DNA from 3 places in the Lacrimispora sanguinis genome. Region 2 is predicted to be linked to each of the others. Evidence: a T-box and tRNA genes for the amino acid it is inferred to sense, from the RefSeq annotation. Region 2 holds a T-box; the other regions hold tRNA genes.

Region 1 (7,237 bases), 1.1 Mb from region 2:
AATCGGATGTGGCACTTGTGCAATTGCGGCGTATGTACAAGAGGCCTTTGATGAATTACTTGGCATAGATGGTATTAATGAATATGTCGTTTACCTTGCTGCTGTGGGTAAAGTAGAATAAATGAAAGCTAAATATATACTGCCAATGAAGTATGTATCGGTGATTTCCAGGCCTTGCCCTTTAGTTAATGTAGGTAATAAATTATTTAATTAAATAACTATTTTAAAGATTTATTGTATTTATACGAGATCAGTAAGGAGCGCTTGTAATGAGTGATATTGTGATTAGAAGAGCTATGCAAGAAGACATGAATAGAATTATTGAAATGGAGATAGAAGTTTTTACTGATGAGCAAGGGATACCTGCAGCATTACAAGGAATATCTGATGAAAAAAGCCCAATATGGTGGTGTGCCACATTAGATGAAAATATCATAGGTGCTGTAGCAGCATGGAAAGAGAATGGTCAATTACATTGGGGGCGCTTTATTGTTCAAAAAGAATTTAGAGGACAACAGTTAGGGCGCAAATTGGCAAAACATTCATTTGATGACTTATTTTCATCTGAAATAGATGAGATTTACATGGAAGCCAGAGAAACAACTGTAAAAATAGTTTCAAATATAGGTGGCCATATTTTAGGTGATCCAGTCCCATTTTTTGAAGGTACTGTCACACCAATGATTTTGAAACGCAGCGATTATAATAGCGATTTTTATTAAAACTATAATAAAAATATCATTATATTACGAAAAACAGTAAATGCGTTTTGCGAAACTAATAAGAAGACGATAGATTATTCACTATCGTCTTTCTTTGCGTCTTGTTGCATTTTATCAACATATAAGAGAAGCCGGCTGACTGTTGGATCGTCTGAAACAATAATGTCGTTTGGGGTACATTTAAGTACTTTACATATTCCTTCTAGTATTTCTAGCTTATTGACTCGCCTTTATATATATTTGTAATGGTTTGATATGTAATACCGATACGTTTTGCCAATTCATATCTGGTAATTCCACTTTCATCAAGTTCACAGTTATGCCATTACACCACCATCGGAAACAAGAAAAGACAAGCGGTGGCAGACGTATGTTCTCGATGAAACAAGTCCAACTGGAAGATTGTTAAAAACAAGAACGGAAGAAGAACTGTATAAAAGGCTATCAAAAATGCATTCTGATATTTGATGTATTCAAGTGTATTCAAATGGCTAAAATAAAACACCTCAAAACCCTATATAAATCAAGGATCTTGAGGCGTATACGACTGGAAGTAATGGGGCTCGAACCCATGGCCTTTCGCGTGTGAGGCGAACGCTCATCCCAGCTGAGCTATACTTCCATCACATGGAGATAGCGAGACTCGAACTCGTGACCTATGCGTTGCGAACGCATCGCTCTCCCAGCTGAGCTATATCCCCATGTCTAAATTATAGCACGAAGATTCTGAATTACAAGTATTTTTTATACAAAAGAGACAAAAAATACCATATTTTTTATCCGGCCTTTATTCTAAAGAATGATGTTTGACTGGCGGCCTTCCAGCCAGTTTTTGATGTTGTCAAAAACGATTTTTGCCCGGGCATCCATGGATTGTACTGAGGCAAAAGCCACGTGTGGGGTAACGATGGTATTCTTGCTTTTGAGAAGCGGATGATTTAAATCAAGGGGAGGCTCTGTTTCGAAGACATCGATTCCAGCACCGGAAAGATAACCATTATTTAACGCTTCTGCCAAGGCTTCAGAATCTACCACAGGACCTCTTGCAGCATTGATTAAGTATGCACCCTTTTTCATTTTTGCAATGGTGTCACGGTTTATTAAATGGCGGGATTCATCGTTTAAAGGACAATGGAGACTTACAATGTCAGAACGGGATAACAGTTCATCAAGGGATACGAATTCAATAAATGAAGGCTCGTTTCCGGTCAGGCGCCGTTTGTATCCCAGAACCTTACAGCCAAAGGCGGAACAGAGTTCAGCAGTCCTTGTACCGATAGCTCCGGTCCCTATGATTCCTACGGTTTTTCCCATAATTTCACAGCCTACCAGGCCATCCTTGGTTTTCCCATCCCTGCACCGGGCTTCTACCTGGGGAACATTACGAAGAAGGGAGAGCATGAGGCAGATCGTAAGCTCCGCCACGGCCTCGGTGGAGTATCCGGCTGCATTGCTGACTTTGATCCCTTTTGATTTTGCTGCTTCCAAGTCTACGTGATCAACCCCTGTAAATGCAACATCTATAAATTTTAAATGCTCACAAGCAGATATAACCTGCCCGGACAGAGGCATATTGGCAATCATGATAACATCTGCCTGTTTGGCCCGTTGGATTTGGACTTCAGGGTCCGTATCCTTCGGATAAGAGGTGAAGCTGTGGCCGGCATCCGTCAGCGGTTTTGCGTATTCATTCAAAAGGCTGTCCGGAATGCCCAGGGATTCTAATAATACGATATTCATAGGTATCACTCCAATCATTGCACGAAATTACAGGACCGCAGTAAGCGCAGTCCTGCAATCTCTATTATAGCACTGATTGAAGGATTAAAAAAGAAGGGATTCGGTGAATGTGGCGAATCCCTGACCTTTTGTTGATACAGAGATAAAATAATCCGGCAGCCTGTATGGCAGGCTGCCGGTATTTTATCCAGCTATTTCAGCAAGTCTCTTTATAATGGGCAGATGCTGTGTGCACAGCTTCTCACATTTGCCGCACTTGATACAGTCTCCGGCAGAGTCTTTTGATATCTGCCAGTGACCTTTCAGGCGATCATACATATCATTTCCCAGCAGCTTCATGTTGTAGGCATCCATGAATTTGGGGATATCGATGTCTTTCGGACAATGCTTGCAGTATGCGCAGCCGGTGCAGAGGTCGTTGATGATCATGCCCTTATTTTCATATTCTTCATAGATTTCAGCAGCAGGCCGTTCAACTAAATTTCCCACGGCTTTCACGGCATCATCTACATGTTCCTTTGTGGTGCAGCCTGCGAGAGTGATTGTTATCTCTTTGTGGGATGCCACAAAGTTTAATGCGGCCTGTGCCACGGTAAGGTCGGTTCCTTCTGTCAGATAGCGGAATGTATCTGGATTACCAGGTATAAGACCGCCTCCCAGAGGATTCATAACTACGACGCCCATACCATTGTCATAGGCAGCTTTGATGCCGGTCTGGCGGAACCGGTAGTTGAGTGCATTGTATCCAATGAGCATTCCCTTAAATAGATCGGAAGCTACGGCAGTTTCGAGTTCGTTGCCCTGCATATGGGATGAAAACACTATATTGCGAATCAGCCCTTCTGCTTTGGCTTTCTCAAAGAATGAGTAAAGGATTTCTACCTGTTCGGAAAAAGACTCCAGATTCAATACGCACCATAAATGATAAAAATCAAGATAATCCACCTTTAACCGGCTTAATGTGGTTTCCAGTCTCCTTCGAAAATCTGCTTCTGTGTAGCTGCCGCCCACAGTGCCTAAGTTAGTCTTTGAAGAAATATAGTAACTGTCTCTGGGAAGCTGTGAAAGGGCGATTCCTGTGATGATCTCGCTTTTATCGTCGCAGTAGAAAGGAGCAGTATCAAAATAGTTGATGCCTTTTTCATGGGCATACAATGCAACTTCCGCGCATTTTTCAAGATTACCTGATTTGACATCATCAGAGTCATACCGCATACATCCCATGCCGATGGCGGAGACCTTCATATCGGTGTTTCCATATTGTTTGTAATACATAGAATACCTCCAGAATTTATTCGTGGGTTCAGAATGAGTTTTAAAGATAACCGAGTGATTTTAAGTGTATTTTTAATCCTGTCTCAAGGGAAGTATCAGGCAATCGCACTCCCGCCTCCCGAAGGGCTGACAGATCATAGATCCGATGGCATAGATGGCCGCTGTACTCCGGGTGTTCTTCGAAATATCCTGCCAGCGGGATTTCCTTAATGTTCACGTCCCTGTCTAACAGCTGCCCAATGATCTCGTAATATCTGCGGTTCTCCACGGCTTTCGGTCCCCCGATACAGAAAATATGGTTATAAGTACCTTGTTTTTCTGCACAGTCGAGCATGGCGTTTGCCAGATCGTCCACAAATATGGGCTGCGTAAGATAGATTCCGCCGCCTACAAGAGATATGGACTCCTTATCCAGGATGAGTTGGGGCAATTCCTTCTGTCTGCTGTGCTCCGGGTAACACCCTATGAGAAAACCAGGTCCATAAATATGTCCGGGACGGAAGAGTGTAACGGCTAAGGAGGTGCTGCCGAAGTTGTTGATAAAGATATGCTCCATGCGGCGTTTATTGCCCGCATAAGTAAGCGTTTCGGGCTCGCCTTCTTCCTCGACGAAATATCCGTCTTCTTTCTGCGGAGTATCTTTTCTTAAGGGATCATACACGGAATCCGTGGAAATCACGACCAGACGTTTTGTGATTCCTGGAAATACATTTAAATCCTGCAAGGCGTGTTTTTCATTCATGCAAATGCAGTCAAAGACAATGTCCCAGTTCGTATCCGCTTCTAAAATTGTTTTTTTAAAATTATCAGTATCGTTTCGGTCGGCCTTCAGAAGATGGATTCCGTCACCTAAGGGACGCTGCCCTCTGGTAACTGCCCAAACTTCATATTCATCTTTCGCCAGTGCAGCCAGACGGCCGCTTAAGCCTCCGCTTCCTCCGATAATCAGTGCTTTCTTCTTCATACGGAATCTCCTCTTTATTTGAATATCTCTATATTTTTCTTTCTTTCCGGCGGGAGCAGCTTTGAAGGCGGGATCCCCTTTTTTTCTTTAAATAGTTTTGAGAAATAATAAATATCGGAAAATCCACTTTGGAGCGCCGCATCGCCCACGTTGGCTTCACCGCTTCTCAGTATATTTTCCGCATGGTTTAAACGCAATGAGATTAGGTACTGTTTAAATGTCATGCCTAATGCCTTTTTAAACAGATTTCCGTAATACACCGGATGGATATGGAACAGACTGGCCATGGTATCGATGCTTACATCTTCTGCAAAATGAGTGCTCATATAGCGGATGCTGTTGATGATACGGATGTCCTTACTGCTGATCCGGTTCTCATTGAAAAGAAGATCCAGTATGTGGTAGAGAATGAGGCACATGCTGGCCCGTACCTTTAGTTTATAACCGAACTCACGCTTAATCCATTCTTCGTGGATCTCATGAAAGCAGGATATGAGTGGGGGAACATTGCCAATATGGCTGATGAGGTTAATGGGCAGGGAGATATCGTTGCCTTTTTGATCTGTGAGGAAAAGATTTGTGGAGTAACATTCCATTAAATCCTCCGGGACACTGACTGCCGCTCTGTGGGTACCCTTGGGTATGCAGATCAGATCACCTTTCCGGACGATATATTCTTTCCCGTCTATGAAATATCTGGCTTTTCCCGCAATGACATATGTGATGTCGATGAAAGATATGTAATCCGGGTCGATCTTCCAACTGGCCGTACATTTTCTGTGAATGTAGTAGTGCAGATCGGGAATCATGTTATCAAAATTCACTTCCATAAGCTGCGCCTCCCGTTTTTTGGTAAATTTTTTAGAAAAAATACAGTGGCTGTTACTGATGTAGGATTTTTTTAGTATATTTAGTATATCTTGTCCTGTAAAAATGCGCAATAGAGAATACAAAGTAAAAAATATATTTAAAAATTACAAATGGTATTTTAATATTACATTCACATAATTGGAGGATATGGCTAAAATGTAAAGCATAATAAACGTTTATTTAATCAAAATGCTGACAGACCCAGTTTTACTGTTTTAAGAAAGGAATTATTATGGTAGGTATCATCGGAACGGGCGTTATTGCAGAAACACATCTTAAGGCTTACCTTTCACTTTCAGACAGATGCCAGGTGGTTGCGCTGTGTGATATCTTCCCTGAGAAAGCGCAAAGTATGAAAGAGAAGTATGGTCTGGATGCAGCGGAAGTCTATGAGGACTATAACGAGATGCTTAAAAGACCGGATCTGGATCTTGTAAGTATATGTACCCCGCCTTTCACCCATTTGCCTGCTTCTATCGCATGTATGCGGGCCGGGAAGCACGTACTGGTGGAAAAGCCCATGGCCTTGTCTTTGGCGGAATGCGACGAAATAATAGCGGTACAAAAGGAGACTGGCACTTATCTTGGAGTCGTCTGCCAGAACCGTTTTACGAAAGATAATCAGACACTAAAGGCACTGATCGATAGTAAAATTGCAGGCAGAGTGCTCTTTGGTCAGGTTGAGTCATTCTGGTATCGCGGTCACAGTTATTATGATCTTTGGTGGAGAGGCACCTGGGAGAAGGAGGGCGGTGGCTGCATCATTAATCACGGCGTACACCAGATAGACTTACTTAACTGGATCATGGGCCCCCCTGAGACTGTGACAGCTGTTCTTACAAATGTTGCACATGATAATGCTGAGACAGAAGATTTATCAGCGGCAATACTCACTTATAAAAGCGGGGCAGTAGTAACCTTTGCAGTAAATCTGGTGACTCATGGCCAGTATCAAAGACTCGCTTTTCAGTGTGAAAGAGCGGGTATCTCATCCCCCTACCAGGTCACGAGTAACCGTTCTACAGACACAGGATTTCCCGTAGACGATCCAGATACCATAGCAGAGCTTGAAAAAGTACGGGAATCAATTCCAAAGTCGGAGTGGACGAAGCATGAGGCACAGATAGAGCGGGCTATCCGCTTTATAGAAAATGGTGAGAACCATCCGGAAGACAGTGCAGATGGCCGATTGGCTCTTGAGGTTATTATGGCGATCTATCAATCCGGATTTACGAAATCGACGGTCCGTTTGCCCTTGGGCAGGGATAGTCTTTTGTATGATAAAAACGGAATAATTGAAAACGGAAAGAATTTCCACGCAGCGTTTCGGAACGTTGGCAGCGGGAATCAGGAGGAACTGAAGTGATGTCAAAAACAAGGGATCTGTGCTGGTTGAAAAAGAAAGTATATCAGTCGGATATATCCGGTTATCATATCAAAGATAAAAAAGACAGCATAGTAATGAAAACCATAGAGAGAGAGCTGCCCCTTTTATTTGAAGGTGCGGAAGCCTCGGATGATCCGGGATCTTCTTTGGTTTTATCACTGGCAGGTGATGACGGCAGCGACGGATATGAGATAAAAAAGACAGAGACAGGCTATGGAATAACAGCTTCTACAGAGAATGGTCTTCTTTATGGAGTATTCAGTCTGCACCGAATTCTGA
Region 2 (7,237 bases):
GCATCCTATGCCAATGTGCAGCCGATTATCGCAAAGCAGCTTCGTCAGTTTGGTTTTGAAGGACTGTGCTTTAATAAGGAACTGTTCCAGGCAGACAGCTTAAGAGTAGCCGGTTCCGCGGCTAACGGCTGGATTTTTGCTTATCCTTACATATCATACAAAACGGTAGATGAATGTGATATTCCTAACATGAAGGAATTTATCGTTAAGTATGAAGCCAAATACGGCGCTCTTCCATATCATGAAGGTGCAATGAGAGGATATGATGCGGTAAAGGTTTTAGCTGAGGGAATTAAGAATGCCGGAAGCACCGATCCTGAAGCAATTATGGCAGGGATTAAGAGCATAAGCGGATTAGAGGGGCTTGGTGGCACCTTTGATTATACCGGTGGAGACGGCGAAGGATTACATTCCTGCAACAGCTATGTAATTGCCGATGAGAAGTATACTGTACTGGATAAATGGGTAGGTGACGGCGGATTTGAGGCATTCAAGGCAGGAAAGTAACAGACATTGATATACATATCCGGTGGAAGAGTCCGGTTCAGGTTTGTACCGGGCTCTTTTGCCGATCATTTTAATCAGGAAGGATGATAATGATGTTAATACAGGTAGTAATATCAGGGCTTGTGATCGGCTGCGTGTACGGGCTTATTGCACTGGGATACAGTCTGATTTATAAAGCGTCCGGGCTTATGAGCTTTGCCCAGGGAGATATGTTGACTTTGGGAGCGTTTCTTGGTTATAGCTTTTATGGAATTTTTAAGCTTCCCTTTGTAATTTCTCTGGTGTGTGTGGTATTGTGTATGTTCTTTCTGGGCCTGTTTCTGGAAAAGGCCATAATTCGTACACTGCTTAAAAATCATGTTTTACCGGTTTATATTGTACTTGCAACCATCGCTATATCCTATATAATCCAAAATGCGGCGATGTTAATCTGGGGAACACAGACACTGTCATTTCCGCAGATTTTCCCGATTCCGCTGGTAGGCGTGCTTGGAGTTAAAGTACAGCCGGAAGCATTATTTTGTATTCTGATGAGCCTGGTATGTATGGTGGCATTACATATATTTATGAAATATACCCGTTTTGGTACGGCGATGCGTGCGGCCGCCATGGATGCAACAGCGGCACGGGCCTGCGGAATCAATGTTTCCTTCAGCACTGGCGTAACCTGGGGCTTATCTGCCGGTGTCGCGGCAACAGGCGGAATCTTACTTGGGCCTATTTACGGCGTTTATACCATGTTAGGAGCTATCATCGGAAGAAAAGGATTTTCCAGTGCGGTAATCGGCGGTTTTGGAAATATGTATGGCGCAATTGTGGGAGGTATTCTGCTTGGACTTGTAGAGACCTGTACTTCCGCGTACATCTCTTCTGCTTATAAGGATATTATATCCTATTCAGTGCTGCTTTTGTTCCTGTTTGTTAAGCCTACGGGTCTTTTCAATGAGCAGGCGCTTACAGACTAAAGAAGGGGGAAATGGGAATGAAATTAAAATCAGTTTCAAAAATTCTGCTTGCAGTTCTGCTTCTGCTGGTTCCGCTGCTGTTTCGGAATTTTAATTACGGAATTTTAATCTGCGGATTTATTGGAATTTACATTATTGCAATTTCCGGGCTTGACCTGGTGTTTGGATACTGCGGGCAGATCTCAATGGGACATGCTGCTTTTTTCGCTATTGGTGCTTATGGTTCGGCGCTTCTGCACAAATATCTGCATCTGCCGATTCTGTTGACCATGGTGATTGCGGCTGTGCTTGCCACACTGATCGGTGCGTTGCTTGCTTATCCGGCTTCTAAGCTGGTTTTTCACTTTCTTTCACTGGCAACGGTAGCATTCGGAGAGATTGTTTACCAGTTAGTAGCCCAGTCACCGGGAGGAATCACAGGTAACTTTACCGGCTTCTATACCGATTCTATCAATTTATTGGGTTTCAAGATCAGTACTAATACCAGATTTTATTACTTTGCACTGGTATGTGTATGTGGCTTTTTACTGATGAAGCACCGGCTGGTGAAATCCAAGGAAGGACGTGCTTTTTTAGCCATTCGAGAAAATTCCCATGCTGCGGACGGAATGGGAATTGATGTGAAGCGGTACAAGATTATTGCCTTTGCTACCAGTGCTTTTTATACGGCCTTTGCCGGTTCCATGTATGCACACTATGTACGTTTTATCAGCCCGGAGACATTTTCCAACAGACAGTCTGTTATGTTCTTAACGATGCTTCTTTTTGGCGGTACTGCTTCCTTAAGCGGACCGATTATGGGAGCTGCAGCCGTTCTCCTATTGAATGAAGGACTTCGTTTCGCTGAGCGGTATCAGATGCTGATCTATGGATTTATGTTGTTAGTCGTTATTTTGCTGATGCCGGGCGGAATCTATGGCATCATTAAAAAACAGATTGATAAAAGAAGGGTGGTAAGCTGATATGCTGACAGTAAAAGATGTTACCTTGCGCTTTGGCGGGCTGACAGCCGTAAATAATGTATCCCTTACGATTAAACAAGGCACGATCAATGGCCTGATCGGACCGAACGGAGCTGGAAAGACGACCTTTTTCAACCTGATCAGCGGTGTCTATACACCCAATGAGGGAGAGATTGTATTTGATGGTGTGAAGCTCAATGGGAAAAAATGCTTTGAGATCAATCACATCGGGATGTCCAGAACCTATCAGGTTATCAATTTATTCCGGAAGATGACAGTTGTGGAAAATGTAATGGTAGGGCTGCACCCCAAGATGAAATCAGGATATTTTTCCGCCATACTGGGCACAAAGGGTCAGAGGGAGGAAGAGAAGGAAGTGCTTGAGAAGGCATTGGACTGGCTGGATTTTGTAGGGCTTCGGGGCAATGCTTATGAGATGTCCGGTTCTTTATCCTACGGGAAACAGCGTCTGTTGGAGATTGTCCGGGCTCTGGCCAGCAATCCTAAGCTCCTGCTCCTAGATGAACCGGCAGCAGGAATGAACTCCAAGGAGAAAGAGGAGCTGTTTGAAATTCTGCGCAAGATCCAGAATCTGGGCGTGACAATTCTAATGATTGAGCACGATATGAAACTGATGATGGGAATTACGGATTATATATTTGTTCTTAACTACGGCAAGAAGCTGGCGGAGGGTACGCCTGTCCAGATTCAGAATAATCCGGAAGTAATTGCAGCTTATTTAGGGGAGGATTAATCTATGGCGCCATTGCTGGAAGTAAAGAATTTGAATTATTCATATGGGAATATCCATGTGGTAAAGGATGTCAATCTCTATATTAATGAAGGTGAGATTGTAACCCTGATCGGGGCCAATGGAGCTGGGAAAACGACGACTCTTCGGACGATTTCCGGACTAACGGACGCCTCCGGAGTGAAAGGCGAAATTATCTTTAACGGTAAAAATATCCAGAAGATGCCCGGTAATAAGATCACTTCACTGGGACTTTGCCAGGTTTTAGAGGGACGTCACATCTTTTCAAAGCTGACTGTCCGGGAAAATTTGCTGGTAGGTGCTTATACCCGTAAGGATATGGATAATGTAAAAAAAGAACTGGAAGAAATTTATACATTGTTTCCCCGTCTGCGGGAAAGAATGGAACAGTTGGGCGGAACACTCAGCGGAGGAGAGCAGCAGATGCTTGCAATCGGAAGAGCGTTGCTTGGAAAACCGAAGCTGCTGCTCTTAGACGAGCCTTCCCTGGGACTGGCACCGCTGGTAATCAGAGAAATCTTTGAAGCGATTGTCCGGATTCGTAATACCGGTATGACGATTATGTTTGTAGAGCAGAACTCTAAAATTGCTTTAGAGACTGCAGACCGGGGATATGTGGTCCAGAACGGACAGATTGTTATGGAAGATACCTGTAAGAATCTTGCCAGTAATGAAGAGGTTAAAAAAGCATATCTGGGAGAAGATTAAAATTGCTAAGAGTATTGTACTTGACAAAACCATAAAAAAACACTATCATTACAAGGTATAAGGAAATATCCTGTGGGTATACCCTATATGCCCCAAAAGCATGGGCAGGAATAAGGAAAAAGGTAGAGAAGAAGAGGAGTACGCTTATAACCCTGAAAGAGAAAACCGTTCACCGGCTGAAAGACGGTTAAGGTAGTGTATGCGGAAGGTAGCTTCTGAACCGGAAGGCTGAAATTTTGTAATTCAGTAGGCTTTCACGTGTGGCTGCGTTATAGGCTATATGAGATATGGTAGGATATACCATATGAACAAAGGTGGTACCGCGTTAATTCGCCCTTTGCATCCCAACGATGCAAGGGGCTTTTTTTTGTATACGGGGAAATCTCTTTGGAATTTCCAGTTATACAAAGCGCTCCGCTTTGGAAGCGCAATTCCGTCATAGGGCATACTGATTAGCCCGGAATATATGGCGGTCAGCAGGAAGGAGAACATGATGAAAGAATTGGAGAAGACCTATAATCCGGCAGGGATTGAAGGCAAGCTTTATGAGAAATGGCTGGATAAAAAGTATTTTCATGCAGAACCAAATAAGGATAAAAAGCCCTTTACCATTATCATGCCGCCGCCCAATATCACAGGGCAGCTTCATATGGGGCATGCCTTAGACAATGCCATGCAGGATATTTTGATCCGCTATAAGCGGATGCAGGGATTCGAAGCCCTGTGGCAGCCAGGCACAGACCATGCGGCTATTGCAACGGAAGTTAAGGTTATCGAGAGCTTAAAGAAGCAGGGAATTGAAAAAGAAGAACTGGGCAGGGAAGGCTTCCTGGAAAAATGCTGGGACTGGAGAAAAGATTATGGCGGTCGGATCATCAACCAGCTTCATAAACTGGGATCTTCTGCCGATTGGGACAGAGAGCGTTTTACCATGGATGAAGGCTGTTCCGCAGCCGTTCAGGAAGTTTTTATCCGGCTCTATGAAAAAGGTTATATTTATAAAGGTTCCCGTATTGTAAACTGGTGTCCGGTTTGCCAGACTTCCATTTCTGATGCGGAAGTGCTGCATGAGGACCAGAACGGCTTCTTCTGGCATATTAATTACCCTATCGTAGGAGAAGAAGACAGATTTGTGGAGATTGCAACTACCAGGCCGGAAACCCTTCTTGGAGATACTGCAGTAGCAGTGAACCCGGAAGATGAGCGCTATCAGGACCTTATCGGCAAGATGTTAGAGCTTCCCCTTACCGGCCGCCAGATACCGGTAGTAGCAGATTCTTATGTGGACAAAGAATTTGGTACCGGCTGTGTGAAGATTACCCCGGCCCACGACCCCAATGACTTTGAGGTTGGAAAGAGACACGATCTTCCTGAAATCAATGTCATGAATGACGATGCCACCATCAACCTTCCTGGCAGCAAATATCATGGTATGGAACGCTATGAGGCCAGAAAAACCATTGTAAAGGACCTTGAAGAGCTGGGGCTTCTGGTAAAGGTTGCTCCCCATGCCCATGCGGTAGGGATCCATGACCGCTGTAAGACCACTGTAGAGCCTTTGGTTAAGCAGCAGTGGTTTGTCAAGATGGAAGAGATGGCAAAGCCGGCAATTGAGGCTTTAAAATCAGGAGAACTGAAATTCGTTCCGGAGAGATTTGATAAGACCTATCTTCACTGGCTTGACAATATCCGTGACTGGTGTATTTCCAGACAGCTTTGGTGGGGACACCGCATCCCGGCATATTATTGTGACCAGTGCGGAGAGATCATCGTGTCAAAAGAAATTCCCACAGTATGCCCGAAATGCGGAGGAACCCATTTAACTCAGGATGAGGATACCCTTGATACCTGGTTTTCTTCTGCTCTCTGGCCATTCTCCACTTTAGGCTGGCCGGAAAAAACAGAGGACTTAGAATACTTCTACCCAACCGATGTGCTGGTTACTGGCTACGACATTATCTTCTTCTGGGTAATCCGAATGGTATTTTCCGGAATCGAGCAGACCGGTAAGCTTCCTTTCCACACGGTGCTGATGCACGGTCTGGTAAGAGATTCGGAAGGCCGCAAGATGAGTAAATCCTTAGGAAACGGAATCGATCCTCTGGAGGTTATTGAAAAGTACGGAGCCGATGCTCTGCGAATGACCCTGATCACCGGAAATGCGCCCGGCAATGACATGCGTTTCTATTGGGAGCGGGTGGAAGCCAGCAGAAACTTTGCCAATAAAGTTTGGAATGCTTCCCGCTTCATTATGATGAATATTGAAAAAGCACCGGATGCAAAGGCAGCGCTTTCTGAACTTACCATTGCGGACAAATGGATCCTGTCCAAGGCGAACACCCTTGCTAAGGATGTAACGGAGAACCTGGATAAGTATGAGCTTGGAATTGCTCTTCAAAAGGTTTATGATTTTATCTGGGAGGAATTCTGCGACTGGTATATCGAGATGGTGAAACCAAGGTTATGGGATGATAAGGATCAGACAAAAGCGGCTGCCATCTGGACGCTGAAAACAGTGCTTATTAACTCTTTAAAGCTTCTTCATCCTTATATGCCGTTCCTCACCGAGGAAATCTTTTGCAATCTTCAGGACGAAGAGGAATCCATTATGATTTCCAGCTGGCCGGAGTATAAGGAAGAATGGAACTTTGATACAGAAGAGCATGCGGTTGAAACCATTAAGGAAGCTGTAAGAGGAATCCGGAATGTACGCACCTCAATGAACGTTCCGCCAAGTAAGAAAGCGAAGGTTTATGTTGTTTCTGAGAATCAGGAGATTCTTGATATCTTTGAACACAGTAAGGTATTTTTCGCTACGCTGGGATATGCCAGTGAAGTATATTTACAGAAGGATAAGAATGGCATAGCAGACGATGCCGTATCTGCGGTTATTCATCAGGCAGTTATCTATATGCCGTTTGCAGAACTGGTGGATATTGAAAAAGAAGTAGAGCGTTTAAAGAAGGAAGAAGAGCGCTTAGGCAAAGAACTGGCTCGTGTTGAGGGCATGCTTAACAACGAAAAGTTCGTAAGCAAGGCTCCGGCAGCCAAGATCGAAGAGGAAAAGGCAAAGCTTGAGAAATATGCTCAGATGATGGATCAGGTAAAGGAGAGACTTTCTCAGCTCTCTTAAATCTCCATCTTGGAAAATCGACAATATTAAATAGAATGTGAAAAACAGTCGAACATGGCAGAAAATGCTGTGGCCGGCTGTTTTTTGTTGCGCAGCCATGGGAGAAAGCGTCCTTTTTGAATTTTGTCCATTTGTCAGGAAGAGAGGAGGAAGAGACAAAAGGGGAACGTGTGGTCTGTAAGAATGTGTC
Region 3 (7,237 bases), 1.5 Mb from region 2:
AAAGCTGTCTGCGGATCATAAGGTTGTTCCCAGGGCTGCATGGGAATCGTAGCAATACCCAGTTGAACTGTTTTTGTAGGTGTAGCAAGATTGGCCTTTGTTGTGCCACATTCACATGAATTCATAATAACGCTCCTTTCTTCGTGTTTCATTGATTCATTGAGCTTTCTTCTTTAGTATGGTTGAAATAGAGGAAAATACGTTACAAAAATTCTCCCATTTTAACCACTGTAATGATATTGTAATAATTAGAAAAATGAAATATAATGGAAATGCAGAATCGAATTGACATAAAAAGAAAATTAAAAAGACGGGAGAGCAGAGTGTTGAGTGACAAGAAATTTGCAGTATTGATTGATTCGGATAATATCTCCGCAAAGTATATTACAAGTATTCTGGATGAAATGACCCGCTACGGTGTTATTACTTACAAAAGGATCTACGGGGATTGGACGAGCTCCCAGATGGGAAAATGGAAAATGGAGCTTTTGGAGAATTCGATCACCCCAATCCAGCAATTCTCCAATACCGTAGGAAAGAATGCAACCGATTCCGCCCTTATTATTGACGCTATGGACTTGCTTTACACGGACAATGTAGATGGATTCTGCATCGTATCCAGTGACAGCGATTTCACCCGCTTAGCCAGCAGACTTCGGGAGTCCGGCAAGGAAGTCATCGGAATGGGGGAGGATAAGACTCCCAAATCGTTCCGGGCGGCCTGTACGGTTTTTACTAATCTTGAGGTCCTCCTTGATCAGGAAGAGGATGGTACTGGAGGAGGCGCCATAGGAAAAGAGGTGATCGATCAGGATATCACTTCAATTCTTTTAGAAAATGAAGACAAAAATAAGGCGACAGGCTTGGGAGAGATCGGCAACCGCCTTGTGAAAAAATACTCTGATTTTGACGTGAGAAATTACGGCTACAGCTCCCTTTCCAAATTTTTGGAGGAAATGGGCGGTTTTGAGCTTAAAAAATCCAACAATGTGGTAACTGTTCGAATGAAGGATAACCGTACCAAAAAGCAGGAGTTAGATGATTTTGCAGTTGGTCTGGTAAAGGGCAGCGGAAAGAACGGTATGGAACTGGCGGCTCTGGGAAATGGCATACATCGGAAGTTTGCTGATTTCAAGGTAAAAGATTACGGGTATTCCACCTTCTCAAAATTTGTCCACAGCATTGGACAGCTGGAGGTCCGGGAAAATAAAAATAATAATAAGACCGTGTATTTGAAAAAAGATGAATAAATAAGGTTGGCCAGGAAAACAAGATCTATGTTTCCTGGCCGTCTTAATTCTATAAGATATGAACCTGTTTTTACCAGATTCCAAGGACTACTTGAAGGACCAGACTTACCACAGAGATTCCAAGCCAGCAGCAAAAACCTAATAAAAGAGGTTTTTTGCCTGTCCGTATCAGCTTGATTAAATCCGTATTGGTTCCAATGGCTCCCATAGCCATGATAATAAACAGCTTGCTTAAGTCTTTTAATGAACTGACAATACTTACAGGTATAGGAAAAACAGTAGTGATTATGGAAGCCAGCAGGAAAAAGAGTACAAAGGTAGGAAAAACTTTCTGAATGGAGATGGAGCGTTCGGAAGCTTTCTTCTCTTTTCCAGTCCGGTAGCATGCTAAAAACAGGGTGATAGGAATGATGGCCAGGGTTCTGGTCAGTTTTACTATGGTTGCTGCTTCCAGGGTGTTGCTGCCGTGCATGCCATCCCAGGCGGAAGCGGCTGCCGTTACGGAAGAGGTATCGTTAATGGCGGTTCCCGCAAACAGTCCAAAGCCTTCATTGGAAAGTCCCAAAGCAGATCCCAAAGCCGGGAAAAGCAGAGCGGCTATGATATTGAAGAAAAAGATGACGGAAATGGACTGGGCGATCTCACTGTCATCGGCGTCAATAACCGGAGCAGTTGCGGCAATGGCGGAACCTCCGCAGATGGACGAGCCCACGCCGATTAAGATAGAAGTTTTGCCGGGAAGCTTCAATGCCCGGGACAGAATGAATGCAATCACCAGAGACGTGGTGATGGTTGCCAGGATGATCGGTAGGGCTTCCCTTCCCTTTTGAACAACTGTGGCAAGGTTCATGGAGAATCCAAGGACAATCACAGCATATTGCAGGATTTTTTTTGAAGTAAAAGTCACTCCTGGACGTAAAAAATCCTTCCCTTTTACAAAGGGGGCCATTGCCATGCCGATAAGGATCGCAAACACAGGGCCGCCGATGACTGGAAAGGCTTTTCCTAAAAACCATGCGGGAGCGGATATAATAAGGCAGAGTAGAACGCCTGAGGCGTATTTTTTCATGAGTAAAATCCTCCTTTTTGATTTGGCTTTATTATATTTGAAAATAATAATAAAATAAAATTATTTATATTTATAATATCATAAAAGTATGTTATGGTTATTGAAGCAATGAAAGGGGGAATATATCTCATGCTGGACTTTCGGATCGATACTTTTTTAGCGGTGTGCCGTTATATGAACTTTACAAAGGCAGCTAGTGAACTTCATATCACCCAACCTGCGGTATCCCATCATATCCATTATTTAGAGAACCGATATGGAGTCAGATTGTTTGAATACAATGGAAAAAAAGTGAATCTGACGGAGGCGGGAAAAGTCTTTTTATCCGCTGCCATAACCATGAAGGACGATGAACTGCATTTGAAGAAGATCATGGAGCAGCAAACAGGAATAGTCGGAAGGCTGGTGTTTGGTGCTACCATGACTATAGGAGAGTATGTGATGCCAGAAGCACTGACGAGATATCTTCATGTTTATCCTGGGACAAAGGTTCAGATGGTAGTTGGGGATACCAGAGAGCTGCTTGGAAAATTGAATGACGGCGAGATTGAATTTGCTCTGGTGGAGGGATTTTTCCAGAAAAAGGAATACGACTTTCTGGTTTTTACTACAGAGCCGTTTGCGGCTGTTTGTGCACCTGATTATAAGTTTTGCAGGGAGATTATAAAAGTGGAGGATCTTCTTGGGGAAAGACTCTTTATCCGGGAACCTGGCTCCGGAACCAGGTATGTCTTTGAACGTTACCTGGAAGGGAAGAATTTATTGCTCCATGACTTTCCAAATATAATGGAAATCAGCAACATTGGCGCCATGAAGAAAATGGTGGCAAAAGGGCAGGGTGTTACTTTTTTATATGAAGCTGCTGTTAAGGAAGAGTTAGACAGGGGTGTTTTAAAAAGGATTGAATTGGAAGATTTTCAGCTGACCCATGATTTTACATTCATATGGAGAAAGGGAAGTATTTATAAATCCTATTATCAGGAGCTGTTTGATATCCTCCATGGAGAATAAAGGCAGGGGGTGAAAAAAGGTGGAAATTCCCGGAAAATCAAGGTTTTTAAAAGAGACAGGAAAAAATGAAAAAAATTGACAAAAAAGTGTTGACAATTAATACAATTAATATTATACTAATGAAGCAGTCGGGAACGAAAGAAAAAAACAAGCTCCTGACCTAGAAAAGTACTGGGATCTTAGCTCAGCTGGGAGAGCATCTGCCTTACAAGCAGAGGGTCACAGGTTCGAGCCCTGTAGGTCCCATTGATAAGTAAAAACACTTATCTGTAGAATTGAATATGGCGGAATAGCTCAGTTGGCCAGAGCACACGGTTCATACCCGTGGTGTCGAGAGTTCGAATCTCCCTTCCGCTACGATTAAAACCCTGTAATTGAAAAATTACAGGGTTTTTCATATTTCGACAGATGCGGATTCCTTTTTCTATTTTCTTATATTCATTTTTTCTGTTTTATGATATACTTACAAATAGTAAAAGGTGGAGGGATTCCATGTACTATTTTATTGTAAACCCGAACTCACGCGGCGGACGGGGAAGAAACGTTTGGAAAAGATTAGAACAAGTGTTAAAAGCCAGTCATGTGGAATATCAGGCATTTCTTACGGAAAAGCCTGGGGATGCCAATCGGTTTGCCAGGGAACTGACAGAAGGCTGCAGAGAATCAAGCGTTATCATAGGAGTAGGTGGAGACGGAACTGTAAATGAAATCCTGGATGGGCTTTGCTTTTGCGGTTCTGTTACATTTGGGTATATTCCTGCCGGATCCGGTAATGATCTGGCAAGAAGCTTAAAACTTCCTAAGAATCCGGTCCGTTGCTTAAAGAAAATATTGCATCCAAAATATTATAAACTCATGGATTACGGAGTTTTATCTTATGGTGATGGGGAAATAGCCCACCGCCGTTTTATGGTTAGCGCAGGGATTGGAATGGATGCGGCCGTTTGTCATAACATCTTATATTCAAAGTCAAAGGGACTGTTCCGTAAGCTTTGCATTGGGAAGCTCACCTATCTTCTCATAGGAATCAAACAGCTGATTCTTGCCAAGCCCTCAAAAGGTTATATTCTCCTTAACGGGGTCCAGAAGATTGAGTTTGGGCACGCTTATTTTATATCCGTCCACATCCACCCCTACGAGGGCGGCGGTTTTAAATTTGCGCCGGAAGCAAACTTTGAAGATGGACAGTTATCTGTTTGTGTCATGAACAGCGGGAATAAAAGGAAGCTGATCCCTGTGCTGATTCGTGCCCTTATGGGAAGAAAGTCCTTACACAGAGGCGTCAGGTTTTATACCTGCGAGGAGATTATGATTCATATGGATCGTCCAATGGCAGTTCATGTAGATGGAGAAAGCTGTTTTTGTCAAAACGATGTACAGCTTCGTTGTATTGGCAAAAAGTTGCGTATGATTGTATAGAAATGTATATATTATAGAAGAAACACCCTGCGGGTATACCATTATGCCCAAATACCATGGGCAGGAAAGAGGAAAGGGAGAATTATGAGGATTGGACAGGGATATGATGTGCATAAATTAGCAGAAGGAAGAGATTTGATTCTTGGCGGCGTAAAGGTTCCTTATGAAAAGGGACTTCTGGGCCATTCTGACGCAGATGTGCTGGTCCATGCAGTGATAGATGCTCTTTTAGGTGCGGCAGCTCTGGGAGATATCGGAGAACATTTCCCGGATACGGATCCCAAGTATAAAGGAGTGTCAAGCATTGAACTTTTAAAGCACGTAGGCGGACTTTTGGAAGAACAGGGATATGTGATCGAGAACATCGATGCTACGGTCATCGCTCAAAAACCAAAGCTTCTTCCCTATCGGCGGTCTATGGCACAAAACATTGAGGAGGCCTTGAAACTGACCGAAGGAAAGGTCAATGTAAAAGCTACTACAGAAGAAGGACTTGGCTTTACCGGAATGGGAGAGGGGATATCCTCACAGGCCATAGTTCTGTTAACCTCCATGAACGATTACTGTTATGACGACAGGATCATGGCTGCTGATTGCAAAGGCTGCTGCGGAGGCTGCGGGAAATAAGAAGAGGAAAGGAAGAGACTATGAAAATTTATAATACATTATCCAGACAAAAAGAGGAATTCGTTTCCCTGGAGCCTGGAAAGGTTCGGATGTATGTTTGCGGGCCAACGGTTTACAATTATATTCACATTGGAAACGCAAGACCCATCATCGTATTTGATACGGTTCGGAGATATTTTGAATATAAGGGCTATGAGGTAAACTTTGTTTCAAACTTTACCGATATTGATGATAAGATCATTAAAAAGGCCATTGAAGAGGGCGTAGATGCGGACACCATTTCTAAGCGCTATATTGATGAATGCAAAAAGGATATGGAAGGGCTGAATGTAAAGCCGGCAACCAAAAGCCCGTTAGCAACAGAGGAAATATGCGGTATGCTGGAAATGATCCAAAAGCTTGTTGCTTCCGGTCATGCCTATGCGGCGAAAGATGGAACGGTTTATTTCCGTACCAGTTCCTTTGAGGAATATGGAAAGCTGTCCCATAAGAATCTGGATGATCTGCAGTCTGGTTTCCGTGAGATTAAGGTGACCGGTGAAGACGGAAAAGAGGATCCCACCGATTTCGTGCTCTGGAAGCCGAAAAAGGAAGGAGAGCCTTACTGGGAATCTCCATGGTGCGAAGGACGGCCTGGCTGGCATATTGAGTGTTCCGTAATGTCCAGGAAATATCTTGGAGATCAGATCGATATCCATGCAGGAGGAGAAGACTTAATCTTTCCTCATCATGAGAACGAGATCGCCCAGAGTGAGGCTGCCAATGGAAAAGAATTCGCAAAATACTGGATGCACAATGGTTTCTTAAACATTGACAATAAAAAGATGTCCAAGTCTCTGGGCAATTTTTTCACTGTCAGAGAAATCAGTGAAAAATATGACTTACAAGTTCTGCGTTTCTTTATGCTGAGTGCTCATTACAGAAGCCCTATTAATTTCAGCGCCGAATTGATGGAGTCATCAAAGAACGGATTAGAAAGAATTTTAACTGCAATTGATAAATTAAAGGATCTGGAAGCTTCTGCAAAGACAGAAAAATTTCTTGATCATGAAGACAAAAATGCCGTACAGGAGCTGGTTTCTAAATATGAGGCTGCCATGGATGACGACTTTAATACGGCAGATGCCATTTCCGCTGTTTTTGAGCTGGTAAAATTAAGCAATTCCACCACAAATGAAGACAGCTCCAAAGAATATGTAACTTATTTAAAGGAAAGCATCGAAAGGCTGTGCGATGTTCTTGGAATCATTACGGAAAAGGAAGAAGAGATCCTGGATGACGAAATTGAAACCATGATCGCAGGCAGGCAGCAGGCCAGAAAAGACAAGAATTTTGCCCTTGCCGATGAAATCCGCGGAAAACTTTTAGAAAAGGGCATTGTTCTGGAGGACACCAGGGAAGGTGTAAAATGGAAGAGAATATAACATCAGTGGAAGCGTTTTCTGATTTTTTTAAGGATACGTTAAAACTAAAAGAAGTGGATGTGAAAACCTATTCCCCGCTGGCACTCGCCTATATCGGCGATGCGGTTTATGAACTGATCGTGCGGACAAAGGTGATGAACCATGGAAGCACTCAGGTGAATAATATGCATAAGAAGAGTGCAAGGCTGGTGAACGCAGGAGCGCAGGCGGAGATTATCCGCCGGCTTCTTGAAGACGAGGACTTAACTCCGGAAGAGGTGGCAACATACAAGCGGGGACGCAATGCGAAATCTGTGACAACCGCAAAACACGCAACTGTTGCCGATTACAGGACTGCTACCGGATTTGAAGCCCTGTGCGGTTACCTGTATTTAAATGGCAATTTAGACCGTCTGGTCACCCTGGTAGGAAGAGGACTTGAACGAATAGGAGAACTG

The links. A T-box is a leader RNA that pairs with one kind of tRNA and senses whether it is charged. The one in region 2 lies ahead of ACHZES_RS00635 (valine--tRNA ligase), so its partner is inferred to be a tRNA-Val.
Region 1: it encodes a tRNA-Val, which carries the amino acid that the T-box ahead of ACHZES_RS00635 (valine--tRNA ligase) is inferred to sense. The anticodon was not compared.
Region 3: it encodes a tRNA-Val, which carries the amino acid that the T-box ahead of ACHZES_RS00635 (valine--tRNA ligase) is inferred to sense. The anticodon was not compared.

What each region holds. Positions count from the first base shown of each region.
Region 1 covers NZ_CP173277.1:1,246,411-1,253,647, reverse strand. Annotated here, with positions in the region: gene ACHZES_RS05860 (SagB/ThcOx family dehydrogenase) at 1-121, shown strand, start outside; gene ACHZES_RS05855 (GNAT family N-acetyltransferase) at 270-722, shown strand; gene ACHZES_RS05850 (hypothetical protein) at 934-1,002, opposite strand; tRNA gene ACHZES_RS05845 (tRNA-Val) at 1,271-1,344, opposite strand; tRNA gene ACHZES_RS05840 (tRNA-Ala) at 1,351-1,423, opposite strand; gene ACHZES_RS05835 (2-hydroxyacid dehydrogenase) at 1,515-2,462, opposite strand; gene ACHZES_RS05830 (aldo/keto reductase) at 2,646-3,737, opposite strand; gene ACHZES_RS05825 (NAD-dependent epimerase/dehydratase family protein) at 3,778-4,701, opposite strand; gene ACHZES_RS05820 (AraC family transcriptional regulator) at 4,716-5,531, opposite strand; gene ACHZES_RS05815 (Gfo/Idh/MocA family protein) at 5,804-6,937, shown strand; gene ACHZES_RS05810 (alpha-glucuronidase) at 6,937-7,237, shown strand, end outside.
Region 2 covers NZ_CP173277.1:138,487-145,723, forward strand. Annotated here, with positions in the region: gene ACHZES_RS00610 (ABC transporter substrate-binding protein) at 1-507, shown strand, start outside; gene ACHZES_RS00615 (branched-chain amino acid ABC transporter permease) at 597-1,472, shown strand; gene ACHZES_RS00620 (branched-chain amino acid ABC transporter permease) at 1,490-2,434, shown strand; gene ACHZES_RS00625 (ABC transporter ATP-binding protein) at 2,436-3,188, shown strand; gene ACHZES_RS00630 (ABC transporter ATP-binding protein) at 3,192-3,914, shown strand; T-box leader at 4,031-4,255, shown strand; gene ACHZES_RS00635 (valine--tRNA ligase) at 4,408-7,047, shown strand; gene ACHZES_RS00640 (hypothetical protein) at 7,179-7,237, shown strand, end outside.
Region 3 covers NZ_CP173277.1:1,601,259-1,608,495, reverse strand. Annotated here, with positions in the region: gene ACHZES_RS07525 (spore coat associated protein CotJA) at 1-125, opposite strand, end outside; gene ACHZES_RS07520 (NYN domain-containing protein) at 327-1,250, shown strand; gene ACHZES_RS07515 (YeiH family protein) at 1,321-2,328, opposite strand; gene ACHZES_RS07510 (LysR substrate-binding domain-containing protein) at 2,449-3,330, shown strand; tRNA gene ACHZES_RS07505 (tRNA-Val) at 3,504-3,576, shown strand; tRNA gene ACHZES_RS07500 (tRNA-Met) at 3,614-3,687, shown strand; gene ACHZES_RS07495 (diacylglycerol kinase family protein) at 3,823-4,749, shown strand; gene ispF (2-C-methyl-D-erythritol 2,4-cyclodiphosphate synthase) at 4,834-5,376, shown strand; gene cysS (cysteine--tRNA ligase) at 5,397-6,800, shown strand; gene ACHZES_RS07480 (Mini-ribonuclease 3) at 6,785-7,237, shown strand, end outside.